DNA from 2 places in the Bacillus sp. AMCV2 genome. Region 2 is predicted to be linked to the other one. Evidence: riboswitches for the same ligand, from Rfam matches in the RefSeq annotation. Region 2 holds a riboswitch; the other holds the start of a gene.
What was found. A riboswitch is a leader RNA that binds a small molecule or an ion and turns the genes downstream of it on or off. The one in region 2 is predicted to bind S-adenosylmethionine.

Region 1 (11,529 bases), 250 kb from region 2:
CAAGTCTGCGCTGAAAAAAACAGATACATCCAAGGTTTGGACGAAAACCGACCATATCAGCACGGTGTTACGCGGATCGATTGATCATGTATTCGATGCTGCAAAAGCCATTTACCTTCATGCAGCAAACAGCGAACAACACATCGTCATGAACGGCACGTTTTCCATTGGATGCCCGGGTGACACACAGGGGGATACATATCTTTCCAAAGGTGATAAGCGTGTCAATGAAGATGCTGTCCAAGGCTTGAAGGCGGAAGCGCCGTGCCAATTTGCCCTTTATCCAATGAACGAGCCGGATTATATGGGATTGATTATGAAGGCTGTCGACATTGCAAAAGCCCAAGGCACTTTCGTACAGGGTGTCCATTACGCGAGCGAGCTTGACGGGGATGCGCATGACGTATTCAGCACATTGGAAGCCGTTTTCCGCATGGCCGAGCAGCAAACAAACCACATCACCATGACTGTGAATCTTTCGGCTAACAGTCCATCAAGAAAAAACAGAAAGCAGGGATAACATGAAAAGCTGGAAAGTAAAAGAAATTGTCATCATGTCGGTTATCAGTATCGTATTTGCCGTTGTTTATTTATTATTTACACATTTCGGAAACGTGCTTGCAGGTATGTTTGGGGCAATCGCCTATGAACCGATTTACGGCATTTGGTTTATCGTTTCTGTGATCGCCGCGTACATGATTCGAAAACCGGGTGCGGCGCTCGTTTCTGAAATCATTGCCGCTCTCGTTGAGTGCCTGCTGGGAAATCCGTCTGGCCCGATGGTCATCGTCATTGGCATTGTTCAAGGACTCGGGGCTGAGGCTGTGTTTCTTGCAACACGCTGGAAAGCATACTCTCTCCCTGTCCTTATGCTGGCCGGTATGGGGTCTTCAGTAGCCAGCTTTATCTATGATCTCTTTGTTTCTGGCTATGCAGCCTATTCACCAGGTTATCTGCTCATTATGCTTGTGATCCGCCTCATTTCCGGCGCGCTTTTGGCGGGGCTTCTCGGAAAAGCTGTCAGCGACTCTCTCGCTTATACAGGTGTGTTAAACGGAATGGCACTCGGAAAGGAACTGAAAAAGAAACGGAAGCGGGCGTCAGAACATGCAAGCCTTTGATGAGCTTCTGACGGTTGAGCAGCTCAGCTTCTCTTATGAAGAAGACGAGAAACCGGTTTTTCAAGACATTTCGTTTGAGCTTCAAAAAGGAGAATGTGTTTTATTATTAGGACCGAGCGGATGCGGTAAAAGCTCGCTCGCCCTTTGTTTAAACGGTCTATATCCGGAGGCTTGCGACGGCATTCAGTCCGGACATGCATTTCTATTTCAAAAGCCGGTCACAGATGCTGAAACCTCCGAAACGATTGCTCAGCATGCCGGGGTCGTTTTTCAGGATCCTGATCAGCAGTTCTGCATGCTGACGGTGGAGGACGAAATAGCGTTCGGGCTGGAAAATCTGCAAGTTCCAAAAGAAGCAATGACAGAGAAAATCAACGCCGTATTAGAAAAATTACGCATTACCCATTTAAAAGAAAAAACGATCTCAACCCTTTCAGGAGGACAAAAGCAGAAAGTGGCTCTCGCCTGTATTTTGGCGATGGAGCCTGAGCTTATTATTTTAGATGAGCCGACCTCTCTTTTAGACCCTTTCTCAGCACGGGAGTTCGTTCATCTGATGAAAGATCTTCAGCGGGAAAAAGGTTTCAGCCTCCTCGTCATTGAGCACCAGCTTGATGAATGGGCGCCTTGGATTGAGAGAACGATCGTGCTCGACAAATCAGGCAAAAAGGCGCTGGATGGCCTGACGAAAAATCTATTTCAGCATGAAGCGGAGACACTAAAGAAATTGGGCATCGCCATTCCAAAGGTCTGTCATCTGCAGGAAAAGCTGAGTATGCCGTTTACTTTATCAAAAGAGATGCTGTTCAAAGAGCCTATTCCTGCCGGGCATGCCAAAAAGAAGAAAGCCCCTTCTGGGGAGAGTGTGCTTGAAGTCAGCAGCCTTTCGTTCGCGAGAGGACCGCAGGCGATTTTCAAAGACATCAGCTTTTCGTTGCGCGAAGGTTCTTTAACGGCGCTTGTCGGTCCGAACGGAACTGGAAAATCGACGCTCCTATCAGTTTTGGCCCGTCTCATGAAACCGCAAAGCGGCAAAATCCTTCTTAATGACCAGCCGCTGCAGAAATATAAAGAAAAAGAATTGCGTAAACGGATGGGATTTGTTTTTCAAAACCCTGAGCATCAATTCGTCACCGATACGGTGTATGACGAGCTTCTGTTCGGCCAGAAAGCAAATGCTGAAACTGAGAAAAAAGCGCAACACCTGCTGCAGCGTTTTGGTCTTGCGCATTTGGCTGATCATCATCCGTTTGCGATCAGCCAAGGGCAAAAACGGCGACTGAGCGTTGCTACTATGCTCATGCATGACGTAAAGGTTTTATTATTAGACGAACCAACCTTTGGCCAGGACGCCCGCACAGCGGCTGAATGCATGGAAATGATTCAGCGTATCAAGGCAGAGGGAACCGCTGTCCTTATAATTACACACGATATGGAGCTAGTCTCTTCGTATGCTGACAGCGTGCTTGTGCTTCACGATACGGGCCTGGCCTTTGACGGATCTCCAGCGCAGTTGTTTTCTCAAGAAACAGGGCTTGTCCAAAAAGCAAAGCTCACCCTTCCCCTTCTATATGAATGGATGGCATATCAAGAGGAGGTGCGTGATGAAGCAGCCGTTACATCTCATTAATCCGACTGTGAAAGCGGCGGCGGTTTTTTGTTGTGTCGTCATGCTGTCGTTTATTTACAACCCTTACACTCCGGCATGTTTTTATATCATCATCGTTGCGGGCGTTCTACTGGCGGCCGGAATCCCATTGAAAAAATGGCTGTTGTTTACGATTCCGTTTTTGATTTTAGCATTCGGATGCGTGTGGACAGCCGCAGTTTTTGGAAAGGTGCCGACAACACCGGATAATTTTTTGTTTCAAGCAGGCCCTATCTCAATTAACAGCGATAATGTGTCTGTCGGCATCTCTCTCGGGTTTCGTATTTTATGCTTCTCCGCCTTATCGATGATGTTTGTTTTTACAACCGATCCGATTTTATTTATGCTGAGCCTTGTCCAGCAGTGCAGGCTCTCACCAAAGCTCGCGTACGGTGTCATTGCAGGCTTTCGCTTTCTTCCGCTGCTAAAGGATGAGGTCCAGCTGATTCAGCAGGCTCATAAAATCAGAGGAGGAGCGGCGGAGAGCGGCATCATTAATAAAATCAGTGCGTTAAAACGATATACCATACCGCTATTGGCAAGCGCCATCAGAAAAGCGGAACGGACAGCGCTTGCGATGGAATCGAAAGGTTTTACAGGAAGCAGAAACCGGACATATTACAGGACATTGAGCGTGAACCGGCGCGACTGGCTGTTCTTTTGCCTCGTTCTCTTGTTATTCGCAGGATCTTTTCTCGTATCTTTCTGTTTTGCCTCATAAAAAATCCGCTATCGACGATAGCGGATTTTTTCTTATTGATGATAATTTAATGCTTGGGCAAGGTTGGTTTTAATAGTAATATTCGAAAAGTCAATCCCCAGCTGTACAGCAGTTTGCGCAATTTCAGGCCTGATTCCTGACAGGGTTGACCGGACACCGATCAGATTAAGCGCCTCAATCAATTTAAAGATCTGGTGCGCCACCATCGTATCCACCACAACAACACCTGACAGATCGATTAACAGATGCTCCACACGTCTTTTCGCACAAGCTTGAAGCGTGTTTTCCAGAATAAACTTCGCCCGTTCGGTATCAATGTCACCGACAAGCGGCAGCAGAGCTGTTGATTTGCTCAGGGTAATGACAGGTGAGCTTAATTCCAATATCATTTCTCTTTGGGCGTTTAATTGCTGCTTGGCATTCATTTCAGCGTGATCAACGAATGTATAAATGGTGAAATCAAATACTTTTACAATCAAATCTGCCCATTTTTGCTTCTCTCCCGGTTCAAACGCTGATTCATTTTCTTCTGCGAACTTCTCAAAATACTTCGTATATAATCTCCTGTTTCTCATAAACTCCCGAATGACATACTGAACCGGTGTGTCGAGATGTTTTTGATCGTTGGTCAGCTCAATGACCCACTCTTGAAACTCTTCGAGAAATTGTTTTTCCGGTAAAACATACATGTAATTCAGATGCCGGTAAAATTCTCTGTCCTGCTCTTTCAATTCTTCCGTTACTGTTGCATTATGTAGGGCGTAAAGCGAATTCGGATCACTTTCCTCCATCGTTTCAATCCATTCCTCGGCCATTTGTTCCACATGCTCTGAAAAAAATGCATATAATTTTTCATTCAGTTTCATGACACTGCTCCTTTCCCCAACACTATTATAACTTGACTTACAGTTGAATCCCAGTCATACACGCCGAAGCCATCCAATATTTTGAAGATTACTAATTCTTTGGTGTGTATCCTATTTTTTCAAAATGCTTCAAATGGCTCTGTCCGAGCGCTTGCTTTTTTCATATAATATGAGGCAACACCCTTGAATCCACTTGAAAGCATAAAAAAGGAGGGCTTTTTTATGAATGGTGAAATCCGCTTGATCCCGTATGTGACGAATGAGCAGATCATGGATGTAAACGAGCTTCCTGAGGGCATTAAAGTGATTAAGGCGCCAGAAATGTGGGCAAAAGGGGTAAAAGGCAAAAATATTAAAGTTGCTGTATTAGACACGGGCTGCGACACAAGCCACCCTGATTTAAAAAATCAAATCATCGGCGGAAAGAACTTCACGGATGACGACGGCGGCAAGGAAGATGCGATTTCCGACTACAACGGACACGGCACACACGTCGCCGGAACAATTGCAGCTAATGATTCAAACGGAGGCATTGCCGGAGTCGCGCCTGAGGCAAGCCTATTGATTGTGAAGGTTCTTGGCGGCGAGAACGGCAGCGGACAATACGAATGGATAATTAACGGCATCAACTACGCGGTGGAACAGAAAGTCGACATCATCTCAATGTCCCTTGGAGGGCCAAGCGATGTGCCAGAGCTAAAAGAAGCAGTGAAAAACGCAGTGAAAAACGGAGTGCTTGTCGTTTGTGCAGCGGGAAATGAAGGTGACGGCGACGAACGCACAGAAGAGCTTTCCTACCCCGCAGCTTATAATGAAGTGATTGCAGTTGGATCTGTTTCTGTAGCGCGAGAATTATCAGAATTTTCTAACGCAAATAAAGAGATTGACCTTGTGGCACCAGGAGAAAACATCTTATCCACCCTTCCCAACAAGAAGTACGGTAAGCTGACCGGCACTTCAATGGCTGCCCCTCATGTCAGCGGTGCGCTTGCTTTAATCAAAAGCTATGAAGAAGAATCATTTCAAAGAAAGCTTTCTGAATCTGAGGTTTTCGCACAGCTAATCCGCAGGACACTTCCTCTTGATATTGCAAAAACGCTGGCAGGCAATGGATTCCTGTATTTAACAGCTCCTGATGAGCTCGCAGAAAAAGCAGAGCAATCACATTTGTTGACCCTATAAGATTATTTTTCTTATATAATATACACCACATCATGTAAATAAAAATTTCAAATTCTATGTTGACAATGAATTTGAATTACTGTTAAGATTACCAACAAATGATTCAACTTTTCAAAAAATTAATAACATTTTCTCTTATCGAGAGTTGGGCGAGGGATTGGCCTTTTGACCCCAACAGCAACCGACCGTAATACCATTGTGAAATGGGGCGCACTGCTTTTCGCGCCGAGACTGATGTCTCATAAGGCACGGTGCTAATTCCATCAGATTGTGTCTGAGAGATGAGAGAGGCAGTGTTTTACGTAGAAAAGCCTCTTTCTCTCATGGGAAAGAGGCTTTTTGTTGTGAGAAAACCTCTTAGCAGCCTGTATCCGCGGGTTAAAGAGAGTGTTTTACATATAAAGGAGGAGAAACAATGACAACCATCAAAACATCGAATTTAGGATTTCCGAGAATCGGACTGAACCGGGAATGGAAAAAAGCACTTGAAGCGTATTGGAAAGGCAGTACTGATAAAGATACGTTTTTAAAGCAAATCGACGAACTATTTTTATCCGCAGTAAAAACACAAATTGACCAGCAGATTGATGTTGTGCCTGTTTCTGATTTCACACAGTATGACCATGTACTCGACACAGCAGTCAGCTTCAACTGGATCCCGAAACGGTTCAGACATTTGACTGACGCTACCGATACATACTTCGCTATCGCCCGCGGAATCAAAGACGCTGTATCTAGTGAAATGACAAAATGGTTTAATACAAATTACCATTACATCGTTCCGGAATATGACGAGAGCATTGAGTTCCGTCTGACAAGAAACAAACAACTCGAAGATTATCGCCGGATCAAACAGGAATACGGTGTGGAAACAAAGCCTGTGATTGTCGGCCCTTATACGTTCGTTACGCTCGCTAAAGGCTATGAACCGTCCGAAGCAAAAGCGATCCAAAAACGCCTTGTGCCATTATATGTACAGCTTTTGAAAGAACTTGAAGAAGAAGGCGTAAAATGGGTTCAAATCGATGAGCCGGCGCTCGTTACCGCCTCTAGTGAAGATGTCCGCGGCGCAAAAGAGTTATTTGAAAGCATTACAAGTGAGCTTTCATCCTTGAATGTGCTTTTGCAGACGTATTTTGATTCTGTTGATGCGTATGAAGAGCTGATCTCTTACCCGGTTCAGGGAATTGGCCTTGATTTCGTTCACGACAAAGGCAGAAACCTGGAACAGCTTAAAACACATGGTTTTCCGACAGACAAAGTGCTGGCAGCCGGCGTTATCGACGGACGCAACATTTGGAAAGCGGACCTTGAAGAGCGTCTCGATGCCGTTCTTGATATTCTCAGCATTGCAAAAGTTGATGAACTGTGGATTCAGCCTTCCAGCAGCCTGTTGCATGTTCCGGTAGCGAAACACCCTGATGAGCATTTGGAAAAAGACCTATTGAACGGATTGTCCTACGCAAAAGAGAAGCTGGCCGAGCTGACAGCTTTGAAAGAAGGTTTAGTATCAGGAAAAGCGGCGATCAGCGAAGAGATTCAGCAGGCTAAGGCTGATATCCAGGCGCTTAAACAGTTTGCAACAGGCGCCAATTCTGAACAAAAGAAAGAGCTTGAGCAATTAACTGATAAAGACTTCAAGCGCCCGATTCCGTTTGAAGAACGTTTAGCCCTGCAAAATGAATCTCTCGGCCTTCCGCTTTTGCCGACGACAACGATCGGCAGCTTCCCGCAGTCTGCTGAAGTGCGGAGCGCACGCCAAAAATGGCGGAAAGCTGAGTGGTCCGATGAACAGTATCAAAACTTTATCAATGCGGAAACAAAAAGATGGATTGATATTCAGGAAGAATTGGAGCTTGATGTCCTTGTTCACGGCGAATTTGAACGGACAGACATGGTCGAATACTTCGGTGAAAAGCTGGCCGGTTTCGCCTTCACTAAATATGCCTGGGTTCAATCATACGGCTCACGCTGTGTCCGCCCGCCAGTCATTTACGGAGATGTTGAATTTATTGAACCGATGACAGTGAAAGACACAGTCTACGCACAGTCATTGACTTCCAAGCATGTAAAAGGAATGCTGACGGGCCCGGTTACAATCTTAAACTGGTCTTTCCCTCGAAACGATATCTCGAGGAAAGAAATCGCCTTCCAAATCGGGCTTGCCCTTCGCAAAGAAGTTAAAGCGCTTGAAGACGCAGGCATTCAAATCATTCAAGTCGATGAACCAGCGCTGCGCGAAGGCCTTCCATTGAAAACCCGCGATTGGGATGAGTACTTGACTTGGGCGGCAGAAGCATTCAGATTAACCACTTCTTCCGTGAAAAACGAGACACAAATTCATACACATATGTGCTACAGCAACTTCGAAGATATCGTTGATACAATCAATGATCTTGATGCCGATGTGATTACAATCGAACATAGCAGAAGCCACGGAGGATTTTTAGATTACTTAAAAAACCACCCGTATTTGAAAGGGCTTGGCCTTGGTGTATATGACATTCACAGCCCTCGTGTGCCGTCAACTGAAGAAATGTACAATATTATCGTTGATGCGCTTGCCGTCTGTCCGACTGACCGCTTCTGGGTAAATCCGGACTGCGGATTGAAAACAAGACAGCAGGAAGAAACGGTTGCAGCATTGAAAAACATGGTTGAAGCCGCAAAACAGGCAAGAGCACAGCAGACACAGCTAGTATAATTTGAAAAAACCATCTGCATTTGGCAGATGGTTTTTTCTATTAGAAAGCGGAAATCGGTTTCCGATGCTTCCCGTCCCCTTCTATTATTATTTCGGCTGTTCCATTTTCATCAAATTCCACAAGGCTCAATGATGTATCATGTATGTAAGCAGAATTCCATATGTCATTAACGCGTCTTCCCTTTATGATATTTAACAGCATTAATATAAAGACAGAATGGGTAACCAAGAGAACATTACCGGAAGAATGGCTGTCTAAAATCGTTTGGAGTGCCAGCCTTACCCGGTTTTCAAAGTCAAAAAACGTTTCACTTCCCTGCTGGCGATAAGCTTCGGGATAATGAAAATAAGCGTGAAAAAGATCTGGTTCGTCCCTTTCAATATCCTCTTGTTTTTTCCCTTCCCATGAGCCCAGTGACATTTCTCTGAACATATGATCTATCACCAGCGGGAGCCTGCGCGACCCTAGTGCGGTTTTTGCTGTCTCTTCTGTCCGCTTGCTCGGGCTGATGTATACCTGATTCAATTCAATATCCTTCAGACGCTCCCCAAGAGCACGGGCATTGTACAGCCCAAGTTCTGTTAAATCAGAATCCATCCAGCCCTGCATCCGTTTTTCTACGTTCCATTGGGTCTGTCCGTGTCTGGCAATATATAAATGCAGCATGATTACCCCTCCTCTTTTCTCCTCTTATCTTAGCAAATCCCCCAAAAACTTTGTTTATTTTACACTTTTTTGAGAATGTTCTTTGCCCTTTTTTCGGCTATACTAATAACACTCTATTGACAGGAGGGATTGGGATGAATCATGAAACGTTCTTAAAACGGGCTGTCACTCTCGCATGTGAAGGAGTGAATGCAGGAATCGGCGGGCCTTTTGGAGCCGTTATCGTGAAAGACGGAGTCATTATTGCCGAGGGACAGAACAACGTCACAACAAGCAATGATCCGACTGCCCACGCGGAAGTCACTGCTATTCGGAAAGCCTGTAAGGTGCTAGGAGCATACCAGCTTGATGACTGCATTTTGTATACGAGCTGTGAACCATGCCCAATGTGCTTGGGCGCCATCTACTGGGCCCGGCCTAAAGCCGTTTTCTATGCAGCTGAGCACACTGACGCTGCCGAAGCCGGGTTTGATGATTCATTCATTTATAAAGAAATTGATAAACCTGCTGAAGAAAGAACGATCCCCTTTTATCAAGTGACTCTTATGGAGCATTTATCCCCGTTTCAGGCATGGCGGGATTTTGCCAACAAGAAAGAATATTAAAAGGATCAGGCATGTGCGGCCTGATCCTTGTTATTTCTCCAAGTAGCCGCTTTGCCCTGTGCAAATACAAAACAGCAATCATGCGAGCCGGAATTCAGCTTGGCAGACACCGAGCCAGCCGCCCCCTTCATCTGTAACTTTTGCAGGCTTTAAACGCTGTGATCGCTTCTCTGACGTTTTATCAATAATCTGTGCCCACTCCTACCCCGTTCCGCGTCAATTCATAATGGATATAAGTCTGAATCCATTTATAAGAAATGTCTCAGACCTCGAAAAGATCACACCCGCTCCGACACAAAAAAACATCCTGAGAACCCTCAGGATGCCGGTCATTATTTTAATTCTAGTTTTACATCAACATTTCCTCTGGTTGCCTTTGAGTAAGGACAGAATTCATGAGCGGCGTTGACAAGCTCTTGTGCCTTTTCCCGATCTAAATCTTTCGTGTTCACAACAAGTGTGACACCAATTTTAAACCCGCCGTCGCTCTCATCCTTCATGAGGCTGACCTGCCCTTCAATCTCCGAATCAATTTCGATATTCTGCTCTTTGGCTACGTGTTCGAGCGCGCCGCCGAAGCATGCAGCATACCCTGCCGCAAAGAGCTGTTCCGGATTTGTGCCGGTTTGTCCTTCTTTTTTGGCATTTGGCATGACAATATCAAAATCAAGAACACCGTCATCTGATGTAATATGTCCTGCCCGTCCGCCTCGCGCGGTTACTTTTGCTGTAAATAGTGACATATTTCCCAACCTCCTTATTTGTATCTAGTTGTTATATTTCCCTTTCTGATCTTTTTAAACATGCTAAGTTTGCCGAGAATAGGAAAAGTGAGGTTTTTCAGATACAATAGAATCGAATGACAAAAAAGAGTTGGTGAACAAAATGGAAAATAAATTTGATCATATGAAATTGGAGAATCAGCTTTGTTTTTTGCTATATGCGAGTTCGCGGGAAATGACAAAGCAATACAAGCCGCTGCTTGATAAGCTGAATATAACATACCCTCAATATTTGGCTTTGCTATTGTTATGGGAACATGAAACGCTTACTGTCAAAAAAATGGGCGAACAGCTGTATTTAGATTCAGGGACGCTCACTCCGATGCTTAAACGAATGGAACAACAGGGTTTGATTACGAGAAAAAGATCTGAAGAGGATGAGCGGTCCGTGTTGATCAGCCTGACAGAGGACGGAGCGTTATTAAAAGAAAAAGCGGTTGATATTCCAGAGACAATTCTGGGGCTCTCAAAGCAGTCTGGGGAGGATCTCAAACAGTTAAAATCCGCTCTATATACATTGCTGGAAACACTTCATCAAAAAAATTGAGGATGCCTTGTACAGGCATCCTCTTTTTATTTATTCAGCAACTTCAAGTGTCACATCAATATTTCCGGAGGTTGCTTTTGAATACGGGCAGACGCCGTGCGCTTTTTTCACAAGCGCCTCCAATTCTGATGCACTGACTCCTTCTCCTTTTACTTGCAGCGTCACACCCAGCTTATAGCCCTGGTCTGCTTCATCCTTTAACAGGCTTACATTCGCCGTAACCTCTGTCTCTACTTTTACCCGTTCTGTTCTTGCGACAAGCTGCAGGGCGCTGTCAAAGCAAGCTGCATAACCTGCTGCAAACAGCTGCTCTGGATTTGTCGCTTTTTCTAATTTCTTGGCTCTCGGTGTCCCCGGCATTGCGACATCAAGCTCAAGAACGCGGTCTGATGAAATGACCTTTCCTTCTCTTCCTCCTACCGCTGAAACAGTTGCTGTAAATAATGGCTGACTCATTTTTCATTCCCCCAATATATTTTATACAATTAAATTGTACACAATTAAATTTGATATGTCAATTTTTCTCGTATAAAAAAAAGCTAATCTCGTTACGAGATTAGCTTTTTCATTGAACATTGCCCCGCTATTCACGGATTTGCCCAGTTCCTTTAATGATGTATTTTGTAGAAGTCAGTGCAGGAAGCCCCATCGGTCCTCTTGCATGAAGCTTTTGCGTGCTGATGCCG
Region 2 (11,529 bases):
ACCAAGTTGACCCACAAAATCTGAATCGGAACGAGCGGTAAAGGAAGGGCGAGCAGCATCGCAAACAGCATGACAAGGATTTCTCCGACGTTAGACGCCAACAGGTATCTGATAAACTTCCTGATATTTTCGTAGATGTTCCTGCCTTCTTTTATCGCTGATTTAATCGTCGCAAAATTATCATCTACGAGAACAAGAGATGATGCTTCTTTGGCCACATCTGTCCCGGTAATGCCCATAGAGACGCCGATATCAGCTTGTTTAATGGCAGGAGCATCATTGACGCCGTCTCCCGTCATCGCCACAATATGCCCGTTCTCCTGATAGGCTTTTACGATTTTTAGTTTATGTTCAGGGGAAACGCGGGCAAATACATACACATCCTCCACCACATGAGAAAGCTCTTCTTGAGAAAGTTCATTCAGCATCTTGCCGTCCATGATTTTGCCGCTTTTCGGAAGGAGGCGCAAGTCTTTCGCTATCGCTTTAGCGGTTTCTACATGATCACCTGTTATCATAACGGTCTTAATTCCTGCTTCACGGCATTCTTTTATCGCCTGTCTGACTTCCGGCCGCGGGGGATCAATGATACCTGAAAGGCCAAGCATGGTCAGATCTTTTTCCGCCTGCTCCATTGACGGTGTTTCGCCTGCTTTTATCGGCCTGTAGGCGACCGCTATCGTTCTGAGCGCCTGTGATGCCAAATGTCTTAATACCGCCTCTGTTTCTGCTTTTCTTTCATTTGAAAAAAGGGCCGCTGAGCCGTCATAATAAATACGGGAAGATCGCTGCATCAGTACATCCGGTGCACCTTTTGTAATGATATAGCGCTTTCTGTCTTGATCCTCTACGATGACAGTCATCATTTTCCGTGCAGAATCAAACGGAAATTCTTCGATCACCCGGTAGTTTGATTCAACAAACTCCTTTGAAAAACCGCCTTTTCTTGCCGCGGTGAGCAGCGCTCCCTCTGTCGGATCTCCGTCAAGCACATATTCGCCGTCTCTTTTCTCAATATTGGAGTTGTTACAAAGCGCTCCGAACAGAAGCATCTGCTGAAGCGGCTTATATTCATTGACACTGATCTCTTTTTCGTTTAGTATGAAGCTTCCTTTCGGTTCATAGCCGGCTCCTGCCACTCTCCATGTTTTCCCTCCGGACCAGACATGTGTCACCGTCATTTTGTTTTGGGTCATTGTCCCTGTTTTATCTGAACAAATGATAGACGCACACCCAAGCGTTTCAACAGCAGGAAGCTTTCTAACAATGGATTTTTGTTTAATCATCCGCTGTACACCAAGCGAAAGCGCCACTGTCACAATCGCCGGCAGCCCCTCCGGAATAGCGGCTACCGCTAACGAGACACCTGCTAAAAACATACTGTACAGATTATGACCCTGAATAACACCGACAGCAACGACAAGTACGGTCAGAAGCAATGCAACAACAATCAAAATCTTCCCGAGCTGCTCCAGTCTTCTTTGCAGCGGGGTTGACAATGTCCCTGCCGATTCAAGCATGTCGGCAATTTTCCCCATAGCCGTATTCATTCCTGTCCCGACGACAACCCCGACACCGCTGCCGCGGGTCACAATCGTACCCATAAATGCCATATTGGTAATATCGCCGAGCGAAACATCCGGTTTTTTCAATTTATCAGCATGCTTCACAACCGGGATTGATTCCCCGGTCAGCGCTGATTCTTCTATTTCAAGGCTTCTCGCTTCAACAATTCGAACGTCTGCGCCAATTCTGTCCCCGCTCGTAAATTTCACAATATCCCCCGGCACAAGTTCCTTAGAAGGAATCTTTGTCCAGCTCCCTTCCCTGAGTGCCATGACATGCGGTGTTGAAAGCTCTTTTAAAGCCTGAAGAGATTGCTCGGCACGCCTTTCTTGAAAGAAACCGAGTATGCCATTCACAAACACAATCGCAATAATCGCAACCGCATCTACATATTCACCAAGAAATCCTGAGATTAACGTTGCCGCCAGAAGCACAAGCACCATAAAATCTTTGAACTGCGCGAAAAACAAGAGAAGCGCTGAAGTTTTTTTCCCTTCTTGCAGCTCGTTTGGCCCATGCTTGTCAAGGCGTTTTTTTACTTCTTTTTCTGTTAATCCTTGTTTCATGGACGTATTGGTTGCCTCTAGTAAATCTGTTTGTCCCATTTCATGAAACTTCATTCCGCTCGTCCACTCCCCTGCTCTCTTATAGAGATATCACTCTATAAGCATGCTTATTCTGACTCGTCCCATTTCATGCTATAATTATCGAATGCAGGAAGAATGAGAGGGTGTATTGCATATGTCGTTTGATGGCATGTTTACATACGGAATGACACACGAACTTAACGAGAAAATAATGGGCGGACGAATTACAAAAGTCCATCAGCCATATAAGCACGATGTGATTTTCCACATCCGTGCCAAGGGAAAAAACCAAAAACTATTATTATCGGCACATCCGAGCTATTCACGGGTGCATATCACGACACAAGCTTATGAAAATCCAAGCGAACCGCCAATGTTTTGCATGTTGCTGAGAAAGCATATCGAAGGCGGATTCATTGAGAAAATTGAACAAGCGGGCTTAGACCGCATTATGATTTTTCATATCAAAAGCCGAAACGAAATTGGCGATGAAACCGTACGAAAGCTTTATGTAGAAATTATGGGCCGCCACAGCAATATCATTTTGACTGACGCAGCAGAAAATGTGATTATCGACGGACTTAAGCATTTATCGCCGTCAATGAACAGCTACCGTACAGTACTGCCCGGCCAAGATTATAAGCTTCCGCCTGCTCAGGACAAAATATCGCCTCTTGAGGCGTCAGAAGATGATATTTTGCGTCACCTCAGTTTTCAAGAAGGAAGGCTTGATAAACAAATTGTCGACCACTTTTCAGGCGTGTCTCCGCTTTTCGCCAAAGAAGCGGTTCACAGAGCAGGCCTTGCCAACAAAGTCACACTGCCAAAAGCGTTGCTGGCACTGTTTGCCGAAGTGAAAGAGCACCGTTTCATTCCCAACATTACGACTGTAAACGGAAAGGAATATTTTTATCTGCTGGAGCTGACTCATCTAAAGGGCGAAGCGCGCCGTTTTGATTCATTAAGCGAACTGCTCGACCGTTTTTATTTCGGAAAAGCTGAACGAGACCGAGTCAAACAGCAGGCTCAGGATCTTGAGCGTTTTGTTGTGAACGAACGGAAGAAGAATGCCAACAAAATCAAAAAATTAGAGAAAACCCTGGAGTATTCGGAAAACGCGAAGGAATTTCAGCTTTACGGGGAGCTTTTAACCGCTAATTTATATATGTTGAAAAAAGGTGATAAACAGGCTGAGGTCATCAATTATTATGATGAAGAAAGCCCGACAATCACGATTCCTTTAAACCCAAACAAAACGCCTTCTGAAAACGCACAGGCCTATTTCACGAAGTATCAGAAAGCGAAAAACTCGGTCGCAGTTGTCGAGGAGCAAATCAGGCTGGCACAGGAAGAGATCGAATATTTCGATCAGCTGATTCAGCAGCTTTCGTCCGCTTCTCCCCGGGATATCAGCGAAATCAGGGAAGAGCTTGTTGAGGGCAAATATTTGCGCCCTAAGCAGCAAAAAGGCCAGAAAAAGCAAAAACCGCACAATCCGGTGTTAGAAACATATGAATCCACCTCAGGCCTGACAATTTTAGTGGGTAAGAACAATCGTCAAAATGAATATTTAACGACCAGAGCGGCGGCCAGAGACGATATCTGGCTTCACACGAAGGACATTCCCGGCTCCCATGTTGTGATCAGAAGCAGCGAACCGGATGAGCAAACAATCATGGAAGCCGCGACAATTGCAGCTTATTTTTCAAAAGCTAAAGATTCAAGTTCAGTGCCTGTAGATTATACAAAAATCAGGCATGTCAAAAAACCAAACGGCGCGAAACCCGGTTTCGTCACCTATGACAGCCAGCATACCGTCTTTGTCACGCCTGATGCTGATACTGTCATCAAGCTGAAAAAAAGCTGAGCCGCATAAAGAAAAGCCAGAGCATACAAATGCTCTGGCTATTTCTTTCTTCTCACCTGATAAAGCCTGTTCACTTCAGCAACAAAATCGCCGTCAATCAGCTTATCCACGTTTTCGGCAAGCTCTTTTGTGTGCTTTGGACTGGCTCCGCTTGTAGAAACAGACACAGTGACATGCCCTCTTTTTACGATTTTCGGCATATATACATTGCCAAGCTCAGCGTCACTGACACAATTAACAAGCTGAAAAGGCGAAGCGGATTGGGCAATTTCTTTGTTCACTGCCGCATTATCCGTCGCAGCAATAATTAAGAAAGCATTGAGATAATCTTCTTTTTCAATTGTCCGTTTTTCCCATTTGATACGTCGCTCTTCTGCCATTTGCTTGATTTCCGGTTCAACATCCGGACTGACGAGCGTTATATCAGCTCCCTCAGAAATCACCGTTTTCAGCCTTCTGAGAGCGATGCTGCCGCCCCCCGCAATGACAACCTTCTTCTTTTCCAGGCTAATGTGCAGCGGAAGCATATGAACCTCCATCAAAATCAAATTGTCCCTCAGAATTTGCCCCAGTTTCTCTTACACGGTTCAAAAATGCGTTTTTCACATGAGGATGAAAACCGATATAGGAAGAGAGGTAGACGTTCGGATTATGAGCTTTTAATTTCTGAACCTCTCGTTCGATTTCATTCATCAGCATACCCGTAAAAAGCAAATATGGAACGATAAAGGTTGTTATGCCGTCATCTTTTTTAAGTTCTGAAAAAACCTCTTTGTAATTCGGGCCGCATGCTGTCAAAAAGCACGGAATGACTTCCTTGACTGGAATCATTTCCTGAAGAAGATTAGCAATACCGGTTACGTCTCTTTTGACATCTGGATCTGAACTTCCCCTTCCGATGAGTACCACTCTGGCATTTTCATATGGAACACCTATGTCTTTCATTCTGTGATATACAGCCTTGACTACTTCTTCGTCAATCCCGATCGGCTTTCCGTATGAAATGCGGACTGACGGATATCGGGATGCAGCACGGGCAATTTCTTCCGGAATATCATGTTTTGCATGCGCAGCTGTTAAAAGAAGCAGAGGCACCACTGCGATATGAGTGGCGCCTTGCTTCACACATGCTTCAAATCCTGTCTCAATTGCCGGCTCCTGAAGCTCTAAAAAGCTGATTTCTTGTACTGGCACAGAGATGTGGGCCTTGCATCCTTCCAAAAAGGCTGCGGCTTCTTGCTGCGCTTTTTTGACCCGACTGCCGTGGCCGACATATAAAATTGCTTGTTTCATTTTTACAACGCCTCGCTTAAATCTTGTTTTTTCAGTTCAGATTCAAACCATTCCAGCTTATAGTGATAATTTACAACATTTCCAATGACAATTAAACTCGGATTTGTAATGTTTTCTTTTATCACCGTTTCTGAAAGGGTGTCAACTGTACAAAAAACAGATTTTTGCTTGTCCGTTGTTCCCCAATGAATAAAGGCTGCCGGCGTAGAACCGTCCCGGCCGTTTTCAAGGAGTTTTCTTTCAATCTGCTGCACGTTTTTGATACCCATATAGATGACAAGTGTATCAATTCCTGTAGCCAGCGCTTTCCACTTTTCCTCAAAATCTTCTTCTTTTTTATAATGACCCGTTACAAAAGCGACGTTAGAGCCCGCCTCCCGATGAGTAACAGGAATCCCGGCATAAGCGGCTGCCGCGATTCCAGACGTAATGCCGGGGATGATTTCAAACGGAATTCCATTTTCAGAGAGGCATTCCGCTTCTTCCCCTCCTCTGCCGAACACAAAAGGGTCTCCGCCTTTCAGTCTGACAACCATTTTCCCTTTTTGCGCATACTTCACAAGAAATCGATTGATGGTTTCCTGCTTCATCGTATGAAAATCCGGAAGCTTCCCGCAGTAGATCAGGTCTGCTTGCTCTTTGGCATATTGTAAAATCTCTTTATTTACTAATCTGTCATATAAGATGACATCAGCTTTTTCAATAGCTTTCAGCGCTTTAATTGTCAGCAGATCAGGGTCACCGGGACCCGCTCCTACAATATATACTTTCCCCATCGTATTTCCCCCGATCTATTCGAGTTCTTCCAGAGCATTCGCTGTGATGATGTTCTCGCTTGCATTCCGGCACCTGAGAAGAACGCAGCAGATCATATTCAGCTCAATTTTTGTTTAACAAACTCGATCAGCTGATTTTTACACGCTTCACGGTCATGCTGTCCTGAATCAAGAACGAGCTCTGGAGCTTCCGGTTCTTCATAAGGAGAATCAATTCCTGTAAAGAACGGAATCTCGCCGTTTCTTGCTTTTTTGTAAAGCCCTTTCGGATCTCTTTGTTCACAAATATCAAGGTCGCATTTAATGTAGACTTCATTAAATTCGCCCGCTTCCACAAGCTCGCGAACCTGTTGTCTGTCCTCGCGGAAAGGAGAGATAAAAGCAGTAATCACAATGGTTCCCTGCTGAACAAAAAGCTTTGCCACCTCTCCGATTCGGCGGATGTTTTCTTTTCGGTCTTCATCAGAAAAACCAAGATCCTTATTTAAGCCGTGACGGATATTATCCCCGTCAAGCACAATCACTTGATAGCCTTGCTCAAACAATTCTCTCGCAGCGGCGTTGGCAATCGTTGATTTGCCTGAGCCGCTTAACCCTGTCAGCCAGAGAATGGAGCTTTTATGCTTGTTTTTTTGCTGGTACTCTTCTTTTGTGATAGAGGCTTCATGCCATACAATATCGCGATTTGTCACTGCCAGTCCTCCTTAAGATACGCCTACTTCTTCTTTTTTCTTCATCCCTTTGATTAACACTTCTACGACTTCTTTTCGACTGAATTCAGCAGGCGGCAGCACACCGTCTCTCAGCATGCCTCTTACCTTAGTGCCTGATAAAATGACGTGATGCTCTCTGCCATGAGGGCATGTTTTCGCTGTTCCCATATTTCCGCATTTTTTACAGAAGAAGCTGTGCTCGAATTTCAGCGGCGTAATCCCGAGTTCTTCAGGTTTAAATGTGTCAAACAGCTCCTGTGCTTCGTATGTTCCGTAATAGTCACCTACACCTGCATGATCACGGCCGACGATGAAATGTGTGCAGCCGTAGTTCTTTCTGACAAGCGCGTGGAAAATTGCTTCTCTCGGGCCTGCATAACGCATCGCCGCTAAAAAGACACCAAGGAAAACGCGATCTTTCGGGTAATAATGATCAAGAAGCACTTGGTAGCTTTCCATCCGTACATCAGCTGGAATGTCATCAGATTTTGTTTCGCCTACTAACGGATTCAAGAACAAGCCGTCTACTGTTTCAAGAGCCGTTTTTTGAATGTATTCATGCGCTCTGTGAACAGGGTTTCTTGTTTGGAAACCGACAATGGTTTCCCAGCCTTTTTCCGCAAACTGGCGTCTCGTTTCTGACGGTTCAAATGTAAATTCAGGGAACTGTTTTGAAGCTTTTTTAATCAACGTAATCGGTCCGCCGACATATGTATTGCCGCGGCTGAACAGCTTTTTAACACCAGGATGCTCCTGTTCATCTGTTTTGTACACATTGACAGCTTCTTTTTGTTTGTCAGGCACGTACAGGTCTTCGATTTGGATAACGCCGTATGTTTCTCCTTCATACGTTAACTTTACCGTTTCACCAAGTGACAGTTCCGCTGCTTTTTGCGCATCGACCGGAAGCGTGATCGGAAGAGACCAGACAACGCCGGAAGAAAGACGCATGTTTTCGACTACAGATACGTAATCTTTTTCATTAAAGAAACCTTCAATCGGGCTGTATGCACCGATACCGATCAATTCCAAATCCGCGAAAGAAATTAAATCAAGTTCAATTTCTTTTTGAATGCCGCTCACATCATATGATTCATCTACCCTGTTTACTAATGTTCCTCCGTGTGGTGCTAAGCTCATAATATCCATCTCCTCCTAGTTAACTTATAAAATTACTCAGATTAATGATCAGATTCCCCCGCCTTGTTCGTGGACTGAGCGTCTCTCTTTACGAATGGCCTTTGTCAGGCTGACGGCACCGCCCGCCGCTAAAAGCACACTTACCATGATAAAGATCGAATAATAATCTGCTTTTAAAAACAAGGATACAAGCAGATAAGAAATCGATAAAGATAAAAACGGCGATGCGATCCATACCTTCAGCATCGTTTGAACAACTTGTTTATGGAACACGTTCGGACCGTTTTTTGCCATGCCTATTCCGATAATAGACGATGACGTGACTTGCGCCAAGGGCACCGGCATCCCAAATACAGAACTGATGATCACAAGTCCTGCTCCTGTACCGGATAAGAGAATGCCTTCCCCTTTGGAGAATCTCGTAATTTTCTTCCCGTTTGTTTCTAACACACGCCGGCCTAATAACAGTGCGCCAAGAGCAACAAAAGCTCCTCCATACAAGGTTCCTTTTCCGACATCAAGCACACCGGCAGCTACTAACGGGCCAACAGCATTCGCCACGTTATTCATGCCGGCAGAGAATGCTTCGAAAAATCCGGCAACTAACAAAACAATGCCGAGGATTTTTTGTTTTTTAGAAGATTTTACTTCAATCTTAAAATAACGAAACAGCTTAGATACGAAATAGGTGAAGCCAAAAGCGAACAGCGGGACAAGAACCCAAAATGACACAATGATCAGAAGATTGTTCACAAACAATACTTTATAAGCCACTCCCACGCCAACAACCGCGCCGACTGTTACTTCACTTGTCGACAAAGGAATGCCGAGCAGATTAGCAGTAAAGAGCGACAGGGCAGCAGCTCCAATAATGATGCAAACAATCGTCAGTGTAATCGTCTGCTCAGGAATAATGCCGGAGCTGATTGTTTTTACAACCTCGCCTCCGCCAATGACCGCCCCGGCAAAGACACCGACTGCACATAGGATCAAAGCGTAGGTTTTCTTTTTGATGGCTCCGGAGCCGTAAGCAACCCCCATCGAAGCTGCAGCGCCGCTTGCACCAATATTCATCGCGAAAAACAAGCTAAATAAAATAGCGGCTAATTCCATTTTGCAGCTCCTTATTCATGCAGTCCGCATTCTGTTTTCGCCATACCATTCCATCTGCCTGAGCGCAAATCCTCTGCTGTAAAAGCGGGAGCAGTGCAAGGCGCACAGCCAATACTTGGATATCCTTGGTCATGAAGCGGATTGTAGTCCAGTTCATTCCGGGATGTGTATCTCCAAATGTCTTTCCAAGTCCAATGGATAAGCGGGCAAACTTTTACTGACTTGAATTTTTCATCTTTGTTTAAGAAATTCGTATTGGCACGGCTTGGCCCTTGATCACGGCGCAGGCCGGAAAGCCAGGCTGGATGTCCTGAAAGCGCCTCTCTTAAAGGAACGACCTTTCTAAGATAGCAACACTGATTCGGCTCTCTTTCCCACAGCTTGTCACCATGTTCTTCGGCTTGTTCCTCAAGGGTGAGGTCTGGTTTTTTCAGGATGATATTAAGACCCGGATAACGCTCTTTCACTCGTTCAATTGTTTCATAGGTTTCTTTAAAATGAAGTCCTGTATCAAGAAACACAATCTCTGCGTCTTTTTTCACTTTATAAATTAAGTCAATCAGAACGATTCCCTCAATTCCGAAACTGCAGGCATAAACAAGCTGATTGCCGTAATGGCCGTATGCCCATTTTAAAACTGACAGCGCTCCTTTATAAGGATCGTCTTCCGGAAATGTAATCGTTGGTTCTTCCCAATTATCATACGTTAACATTTCTTCTTTCCTCCTTTCGGAGACAAACAAACAGTAGCTTTCTGCCGGTTGTCTTTTCCCATGTAATGTGATTCGCGGCTGCTGATATACAGATAGCCTTTTTACCTCTTAAAATAAAAAACTTTCAATCCGGCGGAAAGAAAGACAGGAACAGCATGCAGCCCTTATCTTTCAAAATGGAATTCATTTTGCTGGAAGTAGCACCTTACAAACTATGCAGGTTGCCGGGCTTCATAGGTCCAGTCCCTCAGCCGCTCTTGATAAGTTTTTAGATTTGTAGTAAATTTTAGCACAATTCTAACATAAGTCAACCCGACTTTTTTTATAGGATTAATAAAAAAACAGGCCTCATAGCCTGTTTTCAAGTACAGCAAGGCTTTGAAGCCTCTTTACATCATTTGAATTTATTTTTTATTTTTTAAACCAATCTTTTGACTCGGGATTTCGTTTCCATGTTTGCAGCTTTTTTAGATCATCTGAATGAATATTTCCGTTTTCAAGCGCGACCTCTGTGAGCGTATCATAATCAGTTAATGAGTAGTATGGCAGTTCTGCCTTTGCGAAGGCTTCCTCCGCTTTTGGAAGTCCGTACGTAAAGATTGAGACGACACCAAGCACTTCACAGCCGGCCGCTTGTAGAGCTGCACAAGCTTCAAGCACGCTGCCTCCTGTGGAAATTAAGTCTTCAATGACGACTGTTTTTTGCCCTTCTTGCACAGCTCCCTCAATCTGATTGCCTTTTCCGTGCGCCTTCGGCTTGCTCCTCACATAACACATCGGAAGATTCAAACGGTCAGCCGCAAGAGCAGCATGAGGAATACCGGCAGTTGCTGTTCCCGCAATCATTTCAGCTTCAGGAAAATGCTCTTTGACAAGCTTGCTGATACCTGAGGCAACTTCGTTTCTGACCTCTGGGAAAGATAGCGTAAGGCGGTTGTCACAGTAGATTGGTGATAAAATGCCGCTTGCCCATGTGAACGGCTCGTTCGGGCGTAAAAATACAGCTTGGATGTCTAATAGATGTTTTGCGATGATTTGTTTCAAGATTTGATTCCCTCCCATTCAAGTCTGACAGCCTTATAGGCTTTTACCGGGTCTTCCGCTTTTGTAATCGAGCGTCCTACTACAATCGCTGATGAACCTTTCTCTCTTGCAATGGCAGGCGTCGCTACGCGGACTTGGTCATTCGCAGCGTCCTCTGCCATTCTGATCCCCGGAGTGACAGTCAGAAATGAAGGCGACACCGCTTGGTAAATGGCTTTTGCTTCATGAACAGAGCAGACCACTCCATCCAGTCCGCTTTCTTCCGCCTGTTTGCTGTAGTGCACAACCGTATCAATCAGAGACTTTTCAATCAGCAGTTCATCTTTCATGATTTGTTCAGATGTGCTTGTCAGCTGGGTTACCGCGATAAGTGACGGACGTTTTTTTCCAGTCGGCGTACCTTCTTCTAAGCCTTCGAGAGCTGCCTGCATCATTTTTTTGCCCCCGGCCGCATGAACATTGACGAGGTCTACTCCAAGACTGGCAAGGCGCTTCATCGCTTTGTTTACAGTAGTCGGGATGTCATGAAGCTTTAGATCTAAAAACAGCTCGCAGTTTCTTTCTTTTAGTTGTTTCACGATCGATGGCCCTTCTTGATAAAAAAGCTCCATTCCAACCTTTACAAATAACGGTTCTTGCTGAAAAGGCGCTAAGAACGCAAGTGTTTCTTCACCTGATGCAAAATCAAGCGCGATGATGGGCAGGTTGTTTTTCATG

Region 1: it holds a riboswitch for S-adenosylmethionine, as region 2 does, so the genes downstream of both, metE (5-methyltetrahydropteroyltriglutamate--homocysteine S-methyltransferase) here and AC0OMA_RS08585 (phosphoadenylyl-sulfate reductase) in region 2, are expected to answer to the same signal.

What each region holds. Positions count from the first base shown of each region.
Region 1 covers NZ_JBVYIB010000002.1:1,377,127-1,388,655, reverse strand. The annotation lists gene thiU (HMP/thiamine ABC transporter substrate-binding protein ThiU) at 1-520, shown strand, start outside; gene AC0OMA_RS07375 (ECF transporter S component) at 522-1,121, shown strand; gene AC0OMA_RS07370 (ABC transporter ATP-binding protein) at 1,108-2,751, shown strand; gene thiX (HMP/thiamine ABC transporter permease ThiX) at 2,726-3,490, shown strand; gene rsbRB (RsbT co-antagonist RsbRB) at 3,523-4,356, opposite strand; gene isp (serine protease Isp) at 4,579-5,538, shown strand; SAM riboswitch class I at 5,671-5,826, shown strand; gene metE (5-methyltetrahydropteroyltriglutamate--homocysteine S-methyltransferase) at 5,954-8,242, shown strand; gene AC0OMA_RS07345 (histidine phosphatase family protein) at 8,283-8,909, opposite strand; gene guaD (guanine deaminase) at 9,044-9,514, shown strand; gene ohrB (organic hydroperoxide resistance protein OhrB) at 9,847-10,257, opposite strand; gene ohrR (organic hydroperoxide resistance transcriptional regulator OhrR) at 10,400-10,843, shown strand; gene AC0OMA_RS07325 (organic hydroperoxide resistance protein) at 10,874-11,299, opposite strand; gene proA (glutamate-5-semialdehyde dehydrogenase) at 11,427-11,529, opposite strand, start outside.
Region 2 covers NZ_JBVYIB010000002.1:1,622,593-1,634,121, reverse strand. The annotation lists gene AC0OMA_RS08625 (calcium-translocating P-type ATPase, SERCA-type) at 1-2,186, opposite strand, end outside; gene rqcH (tRNA modification protein RqcH) at 2,308-4,020, shown strand; gene sirC (precorrin-2 dehydrogenase) at 4,059-4,547, opposite strand; gene sirB (sirohydrochlorin chelatase) at 4,528-5,313, opposite strand; gene cobA (uroporphyrinogen-III C-methyltransferase) at 5,316-6,089, opposite strand; gene cysC (adenylyl-sulfate kinase) at 6,188-6,781, opposite strand; gene sat (sulfate adenylyltransferase) at 6,794-7,942, opposite strand; gene cysP (sulfate permease) at 7,991-9,055, opposite strand; gene AC0OMA_RS08585 (phosphoadenylyl-sulfate reductase) at 9,067-9,768, opposite strand; SAM riboswitch class I at 9,930-10,035, opposite strand; gene pyrE (orotate phosphoribosyltransferase) at 10,180-10,812, opposite strand; gene pyrF (orotidine-5'-phosphate decarboxylase) at 10,809-11,528, opposite strand; gene AC0OMA_RS08570 (dihydroorotate dehydrogenase) at 11,497-11,529, opposite strand, start outside.